One region of the Streptomyces sp. R11 genome, then DNA from elsewhere that is predicted to be linked to it. Evidence: riboswitches for the same ligand, from Rfam matches in the RefSeq annotation. Region 1 holds a riboswitch; the other holds the start of a gene.
What was found. A riboswitch is a leader RNA that binds a small molecule or an ion and turns the genes downstream of it on or off. The one in region 1 is predicted to bind cyclic di-AMP.
Positions count from the first base shown of each region.

Region 2: linked by a shared signal. The riboswitch ahead of AB5J55_RS05020 (NlpC/P60 family protein) and the one ahead of AB5J55_RS36795 (LysM peptidoglycan-binding domain-containing M23 family metallopeptidase) in region 1 are both predicted to bind cyclic di-AMP.

Region 1 covers NZ_CP163432.1:7,948,383-7,953,133, forward strand. Annotated here, with positions in the region: gene AB5J55_RS36790 (alpha-galactosidase) at 1-1,112, shown strand, start outside; cyclic di-AMP (ydaO/yuaA leader) riboswitch at 1,421-1,578, shown strand; gene AB5J55_RS36795 (LysM peptidoglycan-binding domain-containing M23 family metallopeptidase) at 1,583-2,536, shown strand; gene AB5J55_RS36800 (SGNH/GDSL hydrolase family protein) at 2,800-3,585, shown strand; gene AB5J55_RS36805 (TetR/AcrR family transcriptional regulator) at 3,682-4,302, opposite strand; gene AB5J55_RS36810 (Glu/Leu/Phe/Val dehydrogenase dimerization domain-containing protein) at 4,374-4,751, opposite strand, start outside.
Region 2 covers NZ_CP163432.1:1,097,943-1,102,693, forward strand. Annotated here, with positions in the region: partial or broken gene AB5J55_RS05010 (enolase C-terminal domain-like protein) at 21-535, shown strand; gene AB5J55_RS05015 (NAD-dependent epimerase/dehydratase family protein) at 607-1,665, shown strand; cyclic di-AMP (ydaO/yuaA leader) riboswitch at 1,808-1,985, shown strand; gene AB5J55_RS05020 (NlpC/P60 family protein) at 2,042-3,604, shown strand; partial or broken gene AB5J55_RS05025 (substrate-binding domain-containing protein) at 3,623-4,086, opposite strand; partial or broken gene AB5J55_RS05030 (Gfo/Idh/MocA family oxidoreductase) at 4,090-4,551, shown strand; partial or broken gene AB5J55_RS05035 (sugar phosphate isomerase/epimerase) at 4,564-4,683, shown strand.

The DNA.
Region 1 (4,751 bases):
GGGCCGCGGCCATCGGCGTCGAGCTGTTCGTCGTCGACGACGGCTGGTTCGGGAAGCGCACCAGCGACCGCGCCGGGCTCGGCGACTGGACCCCCAACCCCGACCGCTTCCCGTCCGGGCTCAAGCCGCTCGCCGAGTACGTGCACGCACTCGGCATGCGGTTCGGCATCTGGGTCGAACCGGAAATGGTCAATCCGGACAGTGACTTGTATCGCGCCCATCCCGAATGGGTTCAGCATCAAACGGGACGAAAGCGGACGGAACTTCGCAATCAGCTCGTACTGAACCTCGCGCGCGACGACGTGCAGGAGTACCTCTGGCAGCAGCTCGACGCACTCCTCTCCAGCGCCCCGATCGACTACGTGAAGTGGGACTTCAACCGCTGCTTCACCGACGCCGGCTGGCCCGGTGAGGCGTACCCGCAGCGCCTGTGGGTCGACCATGTGCGCGCTCTGTACGCCCTGCTGGACCGGCTGCGCGCCGCTCACCCCGGCGTCGCCTTCGAGTCCTGCTCGGGCGGCGGCGGACGGATCGACCTCGGTGTGCTCAGCCGTACCGACCAGGTGTGGACCTCGGACAACACCGACCCCCTCGACCGGCTCGCGATCCAGCACGGCTTCAGCCAGATCCACCCGGCGAGGGCCATGGCCGCCTGGGTCACCGACAGCCCGAACGCCATGCTCAACCACCGGGCCGCCTCCCTGCGCTTCCGGTTCGTGAGCGCGATGGCCGGAGTGCTCGGCGTCGGCGGCGACCTCACCCGGTGGACCGAGGGGGAGCTGGCCGAAGCGCGGGAGTGGGTGACGCTCTACAGGCAGATCCGGCCCGTGGTGCAGCGCGGCGACCTCTACCGGCTGCGGCCCCCGAGTGGCGGGCTCAGTGCGGTCCAGTACGCACTCGGTGACGAGACGGTCGTCCTGGCCTGGCTCCAGGCTCAGAGCTACGGCGAACCCGCCCCGCCGCTGCGGTTGCGCGCCCTGGACCCGACAGCGTCGTATGAATGCCTTGAAACGGGCGAAATTCACCGAGGGGCTGTATTGGTGCATCACGGACTACGCACCGACTTGCGGGGCGACCTTGATGCGACAGTTATCCGACTGCGTCGCATCTAGGAGTTCTGTCCGAATTGGCGCCTTAAATTCCAACTCGCTCCGGAGTAAAGGGAGCTGGAGAAGTGTCACGTGAGGAGCGTCATATTCGTGACCGTGCGTCGCTCGTCATGTTCACGTAATTCACATGCTTTTCGAGGGGTTTTGAGTCGGGCGACGTCCCGATAATTCACGGAGTGTGACCGGTAATTCCCACAAGGGATCAACGGGAACGCATTCGGACGGAACCCCTCACTTGTTCCGGTGCGTCTTCCTCGCTTACGTTCCACACCAATCCGGACGGACGCCTAATCCTGCCGCCGACCGGATCCCGCGCTAACTCACCCGTACCCGGCAGGAGCGGGGGACCCACAGGTACAACCGCCTGTTCCGGTCTCCGGAACGGCTTGGGGTCAAGTCGCGTCCCGACGCGACCGGGCATCTCCAGCCCGCACCCGACAGCTCACCTCGCAGGCGCCGGAGAGGAATTCGCCATGCCCGCGAAGGGTAAGCATCGCCGCCCGAAGTCCCTGCGCTTCACCCGCTCCATCGCCATCGCCGGAACAGGTGGCGCCGCTCTCGCTCTCCCGCTCATGGGGGCCGCCGGCGCCCACGCCGCTCCCTCTCAGTCCGTTTCGGAAAAGGCCGTTCAGTCCGCTCCGGTCGCCGAGAAGAAGGCCGAGAAGAAGGCCACCGGCAAGAAGGCGGACGCGCGGACCTATTCGGTCAAGGTCGGCGACTACCTTGCGAAGATCGCCGACGACCAGAACGTCAGCGGTGGCTGGAAGAAGCTCTACGCCGACAACCGTGAGGCCGTCGGCGCGGACCCGGCGCTGATCCACCCGGGTCTGAAGCTCACCATCGGCGGCAAGAAGGCCGAGACGAGCGCCCCCAAGTCCTCGTCCGCCCCCTCGTCTTCCTCCTCCGCGCCTTCGAAGCCGTCCTCGGACACGACCGCCTCGAAGTCGTCGGCGTCCAAGTCCGCCGCGTCGAAGACCACCACGACCGCCCAGAGCGCCGAGAACACCAGCGCCTCCAGCGGCTTCTCCGCCCCCCTCGACGGCGCCACCCTCGGCACCGCCTACAAGGTGGCCGGCAGCATGTGGTCCAGCGGCTACCACACCGGTGTCGACTTCTCCGCCCCCACCGGCACCCCCCTGAAGGCGGTCGGCGCGGGCACCGTCGTCTCGGCCGGCTGGGGCGGCGCGTACGGCAACCAGGTCGTCATCCAGCTCGCCGACGGGCACTACGCCCAGTACGCCCACCTGTCCTCGCTGTCCGTCTCCAGCGGCCAGTCAGTGACGGCGGGCCAGCAGATCGGGCTCTCCGGCGCGACCGGCAACGTCACCGGCCCGCACCTCCACTTCGAGATCCGCACCACCCCGGACTACGGCTCGGACCTGGACCCGGTCGCCTACCTCCGCTCGAAGGGCGTCTCCATCGGCTGACGCCTGCCGCGAAACCACCTGCCTGACACGCTGCCGAAGGCCGGACCCCGATCCCCGGGTCCGGCCTTCGGTGTGCGTGCACACGGCTGAGTGGCGGTTGCGCCCACAACACCCCTGATCAGAGGGTTATTCCACGTTTGGTGAACACTTTAGGAGTGGCTTATCTCACCGATCGTCAACCCCGTCCTACGGTCGCGTAGGTCACATTCGAAGGTGAATCATGGGCCGATGTGGCAGACGATTCGAAGAGTGACAGCAGATCAGTGATCGGGTCGTACGTTGCGGTGGGGGACAGCTTCACCGAGGGCGTCGGCGACCCCGGCCCCGACGGGGCGTTCGTCGGTTGGGCCGACCGGTTCGCGGTCCTGCTCGCGGACCGACGACCCGAGGGCGACTTCAACTACACGAACCTCGCCGTGCGCGGCAAACTGCTCGACCAGATCGTCGAGCACCAGCTTCCGAAGGCCGTCGAACTGGCCCCGGACCTGGTCTCGTTCTGTGCGGGCGGCAACGACATCATCCGGCCCGGCACCGATCCCGACGAGGTGGCCGAGCGCTTCGAGCGGGCGATCGCCCGACTCACCTCCGAGGTCGGCACCGTCATGGTGACGACCGGTTTCGACACCCGTGGCGTGCCCGTGCTGAGACATCTGCGCGGCAAGATCGCCACGTACAACGGTCATGTGCGGGCCATCGCCGACCGGTACGGATGCCCGGTTCTCGACCTGTGGTCCCTGAAGACCGTTCAGGACCGCCGGGCCTGGGACCACGACCGGCTCCACCTGTCTCCCGAGGGGCACACGCGCGTGGCGCTGCGGGCGGGCCAGGTCCTCGGCCTGGAGATCCCGGCCGACCCTGACCAGCCCTGGCCGCCGCTCCCGCCCCGCGGCACCCTCGACGTCCGCCGCGACGACGTCCAGTGGGCCCGCGAGTACCTGGTGCCCTGGATCGGGCGACGCCTGCGGGGCGAGTCGTCGGGGGACCACGTCACGGCCAAGGGCGCGCTGTCGCCGTACGACATCAAGATGCGGATCGAATCGGTGGCTTGAGAGCGGTTCTCAAGCGACCTGCAAGCGGTTCGCGGGTGACATGCACGCGTGGGCCGTACCGATCACGCGTCGGTACGGCCCACACGTGCGCCGGCGTCAGCGCGACGACGCCGTCAACGCCTCCCGCTCCAGCCCCAGTTCCCGGGCGAGCGCCTCGTCCACCCATTCCTGGGCACGCGCGCGTGAGACCGTGCCGCGGTACGACGTCATCTGCACCGCGAGCCCGTCGAGGAGGGCCGTCAGGCGCAGGGCTGCGCCCATGGGATCCGGGCAGCGGAACTCGTCCGCGGCCACGCCCTCCGCGATCACCTCGGCGATGGCGGCCTTCCACTGCCGGTCCAGGTCCCGCGTGACCTCCTGCAGCGCGGGTTCGCGCAGCGCCGCCGCCCAGCCCTCGATCCACAGTCGCCAGCCCTTGGCCTGACCGGTCGGCGCGTACCAGCGCACGGCAGCCCGCAGTCGGCGCAGCGCCGTCGTACGACGCCCGAGGACCCGTCGCAGACGGGCCAGGTCGCCCTGGGCCGCGTGCGTGAAGGCGGCGGCGACCAGCTTCTCCTTCGTGGCGAAGTGATAGAGCACCAGCGCGTTGCTCACCCCGAGCGTCGTGGCCACGTCGGCGATCCTGACCGCCGCCACGCCCCGCGCCTCTATCTGCTCCACGGCGGCACGCAGCAACTCCTCACGCCGCTCCGCCACGCTCAACCGCACTCTTGCCACTCGGCCACCTTAAGGCTTTGCCGCGGGCCGTTCCCGGGCCGTGGTCGAGTCGGGTCCCGGGGCCTTCGCGGTCACCGGAGTTGGCCGAATCGTTCGGCGATCACCGGCAACCGGTCCTCCGCGATGGCGTGCGCGGCGGCCCGGAGTGTCGTCCCGTCGGTCTCGGCCCGGGCCAGGGTGAGGTCGGTCAGGGCGCGCATCGAGCGCCGTGTGTGGGCGAACGCCTCGTCCGCGTCCGGACCGACGTCGCCGAACAGCGTCCACCACCACCAGGCGTTCGTGGCCGAGTTGACCACGACGTCCGGCAGCACGGTGACGCCCCGCGCGGCCAGCAGTTCCTCCGCCTCCGGCCGTACGGGCATGTTGGCCGCCTCGGCGATCCAGCGGGCGGTGATCCGCCCCTGGTTGGCGGCGTCGATCACGTAGGAGACGGCTGCCGGAACCAGCAC
Region 2 (4,751 bases), 6.9 Mb from region 1:
CATGAGGCCGGGTAAATCCCTTCGACTCGTTCAAGCTCAAGGGCGGTGTGTTCCCGCCCGGCGAGGAGATCGCGGCGATGAAGGCGCTGGCGGAGGCTTCCCCGGACGGCCGCTGCGGCTGGACCCCAACACGGCCTGGACGGTGGAGACTTCACGGCACGTGGCGCGTGAACTGGACGGCGTGCTGGAGTACCTGGAGGATCCCGCCGCGACCACCGCCGGCATGGCGGAGGTGGCGAAGGACTGGCCGCTTCCCCTCGCCACCAGCATGTGCGTGATCGACTGGGAGCATCTGAGGCCGGCGATCGAGCAGAACGCGATCCAGGTGCTCCTCACCGACCACCACTACTGGGGCGGACTGCGCCGCACCCGTGAACTGGCGGCGGTCTGCGAGGTGTTCGGCATCGCCCTGTCGATGCACTCCAACTCGCACCTGGGCATCAGCCTCGCCACGATGACCCACGTGGCGGCGGCCACCCCCGACCTCGACCACTCCTGCGACACGCACGGCCCGTGGAACTCGGCCGACGACGTGAAGCAGTGCTCACTCCCGTGCGAACGACGCTACCGTGATCGACCGGCTTCCGCGCGGGAGAAGGAGTGACGGTGGGCGCAGACGGGTCGACGGCCGTGTTGGTCACCGGAGGCAGCGGGTTCGTCGGAAGTCATCTGGTCAAACGGCTGCTGGAGCGCGGGTATCGGGTCCACGCCACGGTACGCAGCACGGCCGCCACGGCGAAGGTACGCCCCCTGCTGGAGATGCAGGAGGCACATCCGGGCCGCCTCCACCTGTTCGAGGCGGACTTGTTGGCCGAGGGCTCCTTCGACGAGGCGATGACCGGATGCGGAGTGGTGTTCCATGTGGCGTCGCCGTTCCTGATGCCGGAGAAGATCAAGGACGGCCGCAGGGACGTCGTCGATCCGGCCCTGCTCGGCACCCGCAATGTGCTGGCGGCCATCGAGCGCACACCCACAGTCGAAAGACTCGTCCTCACCTCGACCGTGGGTGCGATCTTCGGCGACTACGCCGACGTACTGGCCATGGACGACGCGGTGCTGTCGGAGCGCTACTTCAACACCACCAGCACGATGGAGAACAACCCGTACCACTACGCGAAAACGGTCGCGGAACGCGCGGCGTGGGACGCGGAAGCCGCCCAGGGCCGCTGGCGGATGGTGTCGGTCAACCCCGGCCTGATCCTGGGCCCCTCCCTCACCCCCACCTCCGAGTCCGGCAGCCTCTTCCTGCTGGAGGAGCTGTTCAAGGGCTACTTCTTCTACGGCGCACCCGACTTCAGCTTCACCACGGTGGACGTGCGTGAGGTGGCCGACGCGCACATCGCGGCGGCCCGGAACCCGGACGCGAAGGGCCGCTACATCCTCGCCGCCCGGACCATGACGTCCTTCCACGAGATGTCCCGCATGATCCGGGCCCGCCATCCCCGTGACCTGCGCCTCCCGCGCACCGCGCTCCCGCACTGGCCCGTTCGCGTCCTGGGCCCGGCGTTCGGACTGAGCCAGGACTACATCCGCAAGCACCTCGGCATCCGGTTCCAGGTGGACAACAGCCGCAGCGTGCACGAACTGGGCATCGCCTACCGTCCGATCGAGCAGACGGTCCTCGATCATTACGAAGCGTGGCGAAGTCAGCGCACCGCGAAGTGAATCCGGTCTCTTTCTCACTCGGAGCGTCGAAGGTCACAAAAACGTATCGGACATTTCACATGTCAATCTTCACGCGGGCCTCACAAGTTGGTTAGGTTACGCATCGGACCGCACGACGAACTCCGGCGAACCCCGCCGGGACGCGCGGCCTCCGCCGAGTCCGGTGCGCGCCCGCAAGGGTCCACTGGAGCCGGGGACCCAACCGAACTTGGGGTGAATCGGCCCAACCGCCCTTCGGGGCGCGGGCCGTAGGGCACACCTTCCGGAGACGACCGCCCGAACCCGTCAGCTAACTCGGTAGGCGGAGTACGGAAGGAGTACGTCACCCATGGCGCCGGAACGCACCGCGCGTCCGGGGGCTCTGAGCCTCCCGGGCATGCGCAATTCCGCACTCGCGTCGGCAGCCCTGACCTCTGTGGCCCTGCTCGCCCAGACGGCCAACGCAGCCCCGTCGGCCGCGGACGAGGCGCCGAGCCGCGAGGAGGTCAGCCGGCGGGTCAGCTCCCTCTACGACCAGGCCGAGTCGGACACGGGGACCTTCAACGCCACCCGCGCGGCAGCGACGGGATCGCGGGCGCGCACCGACCGGCCGACGGACACCGCACGCCGGGCCGCCGCCGCGCCCCGTGACAACGAGAGCAGGCACAGCGACCCCGCGCTCGACAGCGTCGCGCGGCAGTGGTTCGACGCCGCCCGTGCGAAGGTGGGTCCGATTGTGCCGGCGGTACTGCCGACCGACCGGATGCCCGAGCGCCCCACCGGGACGCGGTCCGCGCGCCCGGCGAACGGCCCCGATCAGGCGCGGGAGTCGTCGGGCCGTGCCGCCCTGGAGCTGCCCGCCGCGCCGGTCGCCGAGCTCACGTCCGGTGCGGCCACCCGGACGGCTGCCGTGGCCGAGCTGACCGCCGGGCCCGTTGCCGCACTTCCGGGCGCTTCGGAGGCACCGCAGCAGACGACCGCAGGGAGCGCCCTCGCCCTGCCCCTCCCGGCCGCCGAGCCCACGGCCGAGCCGCAGGAGCGGTCCGCGCTGCGCACGACCAAGGAGCAGAACCAGCGCAAGCTCGACCGGGCCCGCGCGTTGCTGTCCGCGTACAGCGCACGGCAGAGCGCGCCGCTCGCGGCGATCGAGGCGGCGCCGGTCACCGACACCTGGGGGGCCGCGCCGACCCAGGCCCAGCCCACGGCCGATGCGTATCCCTCTGCCGACGCACAATGGCAGGCACTGCAGGCACAGGGGCCGGCCGACCTCACCACGGTCCCGGCCGGTACGACGGCCTGGGCCGCGTCGACGCCCTGGAGCACCACGCCGGACCCGCTCACCGACCCACTTCCGGCAGTCACCACGCCGGACCCGCTCACCGACCCACTCCCCTCAGTCGTCGCGCCGGACCCGCTCACCGACCCACTCCCGGCAGTCACCACGCCGGACCCGCTCACCGACCCTCTCCCCTCAGTCGTCGCGAGCCAGGACATCGCCACGGGCCAGACCGCGATCCCGGGTCCGGCAATCACCGCTGCCGACCAGACCCTCGACACGAACCCGTCCGTCGAGCCGAGCGCCGCCCTCACGTCAACGGGCCCGCAGGACACCCGGGCCCTGCGCGCCCTGGACTTCGCCCGCGCCCAGCTCGGCAAGCCCTGCGTCTGGGGCACGACGGGCCCGGAGGCCTACGACGGGCCCGGCCTCACCCAGGCCGCCTGGAAGGCCGCGGGCATCGCCCTCCCCCGCACCGCACCGGAACAGGCGACCGCCGGCCGTGGCATCGCGGTCACCTACGCCGAGCCCGGTGACCTGGTCCTGTTCCATGCGGGCCACGTCGGCATCTGCTCCGGAAACGGCACGATGATCCACGCACCGGGCCCGGGCTCCTCCATACGCGAGGAGTCCATCTACTACGCCGGGGAGTCGGCGATCCACAGCGTGATCCGGCCCGCCTGAGCCACCGATCGGCCGCCGTCACGGGACGCGCGGGGCCGGCCCGCTCGTGCCCCGCACCACGAGCTTGGGGTCCAACAAGGCCTCGCGCGGCTCCAGTTCCGGCTTCTCCAGCCGCTCCACGGCGAACCGCACCGCGTACTCTGCCATCAGCAGCGCGTCCTGACGGACCGTCGTCAGACCGACCGGCATCAGACGGGAGAGGCGGTTGTCGTCGGAGCCGCCGACGGACATGTCGCGCGGTACCTCGACGCCCGCGCGGGTCGGGGCCATCAACAAGCCCATGGCGCACCGGTCATTGCCCGCGAGGACCGCGGTGGGCAGGGGCAGGCCCTGGTCACGCTCGGCGAGTAGCAGACCGCTCGTCTCGATGCGCGCATCGCGGCCCGGTAGGCGCGACGCCACTCGGCCGAGCCCGGGCCGCGCCCGCCGTCGATGTGCACGACCCGGCGGTGCCCCAGCTCCACGAGATGGTGCATGGCTTGTAGGTCATCGACCCCGGCCGGATCGGCGAACCGCTGATCGTGCACTGCGCCCACCGCAACCCGACCGTCCCTCAGTCGTACACCCCCCCATGGCCGCCCTCGACACGGCCGTCCACGAGGTCGACGTGCTGCGCCGACTGCTCGACGACGAGATCGTCTCCACCCAGGTCGTCGCACCGCGCGCCACGAGCAAGCGCTTCGCGCACCTCAGGGACCCGCAGATCATGCTGTTCGAGACCGCCAAGGGGGTCCGCATCGACCTGGAGGTCTTCGTCAACTGCCAGTACGGATACGACATCCAGTGCGAGACCGTCGGCGAGGAGGGCCTCGTCCGGCTGCCCGACCCCGCCGCGGTCGGTCTGCGCACCGCCGGACAGCACGGCACGGGGGTGCTGACGGACGGGCCGCTACCGGGAGGCCTTCGACACCGAGTTCCGCGACTGGATCGCGGGGATCGCCACCGGCGACGGGCCCTGCACGCTGCGCGAGCTGAACTTCGACGGCGTGGCGACGGCCTGTGTCTTCGCGTGGGAGGAGCGGGCCGAGGAGTCGTCGGCATTCATGCTGGACCGCATCCGCAAGGAGCTGGGGAAGTAGGAGTGGGCGAGCTTCGCGGGGCACGCCCGCGCCGTGGCGCCGACCGCCCCCTCGACGGTCGGCACCCG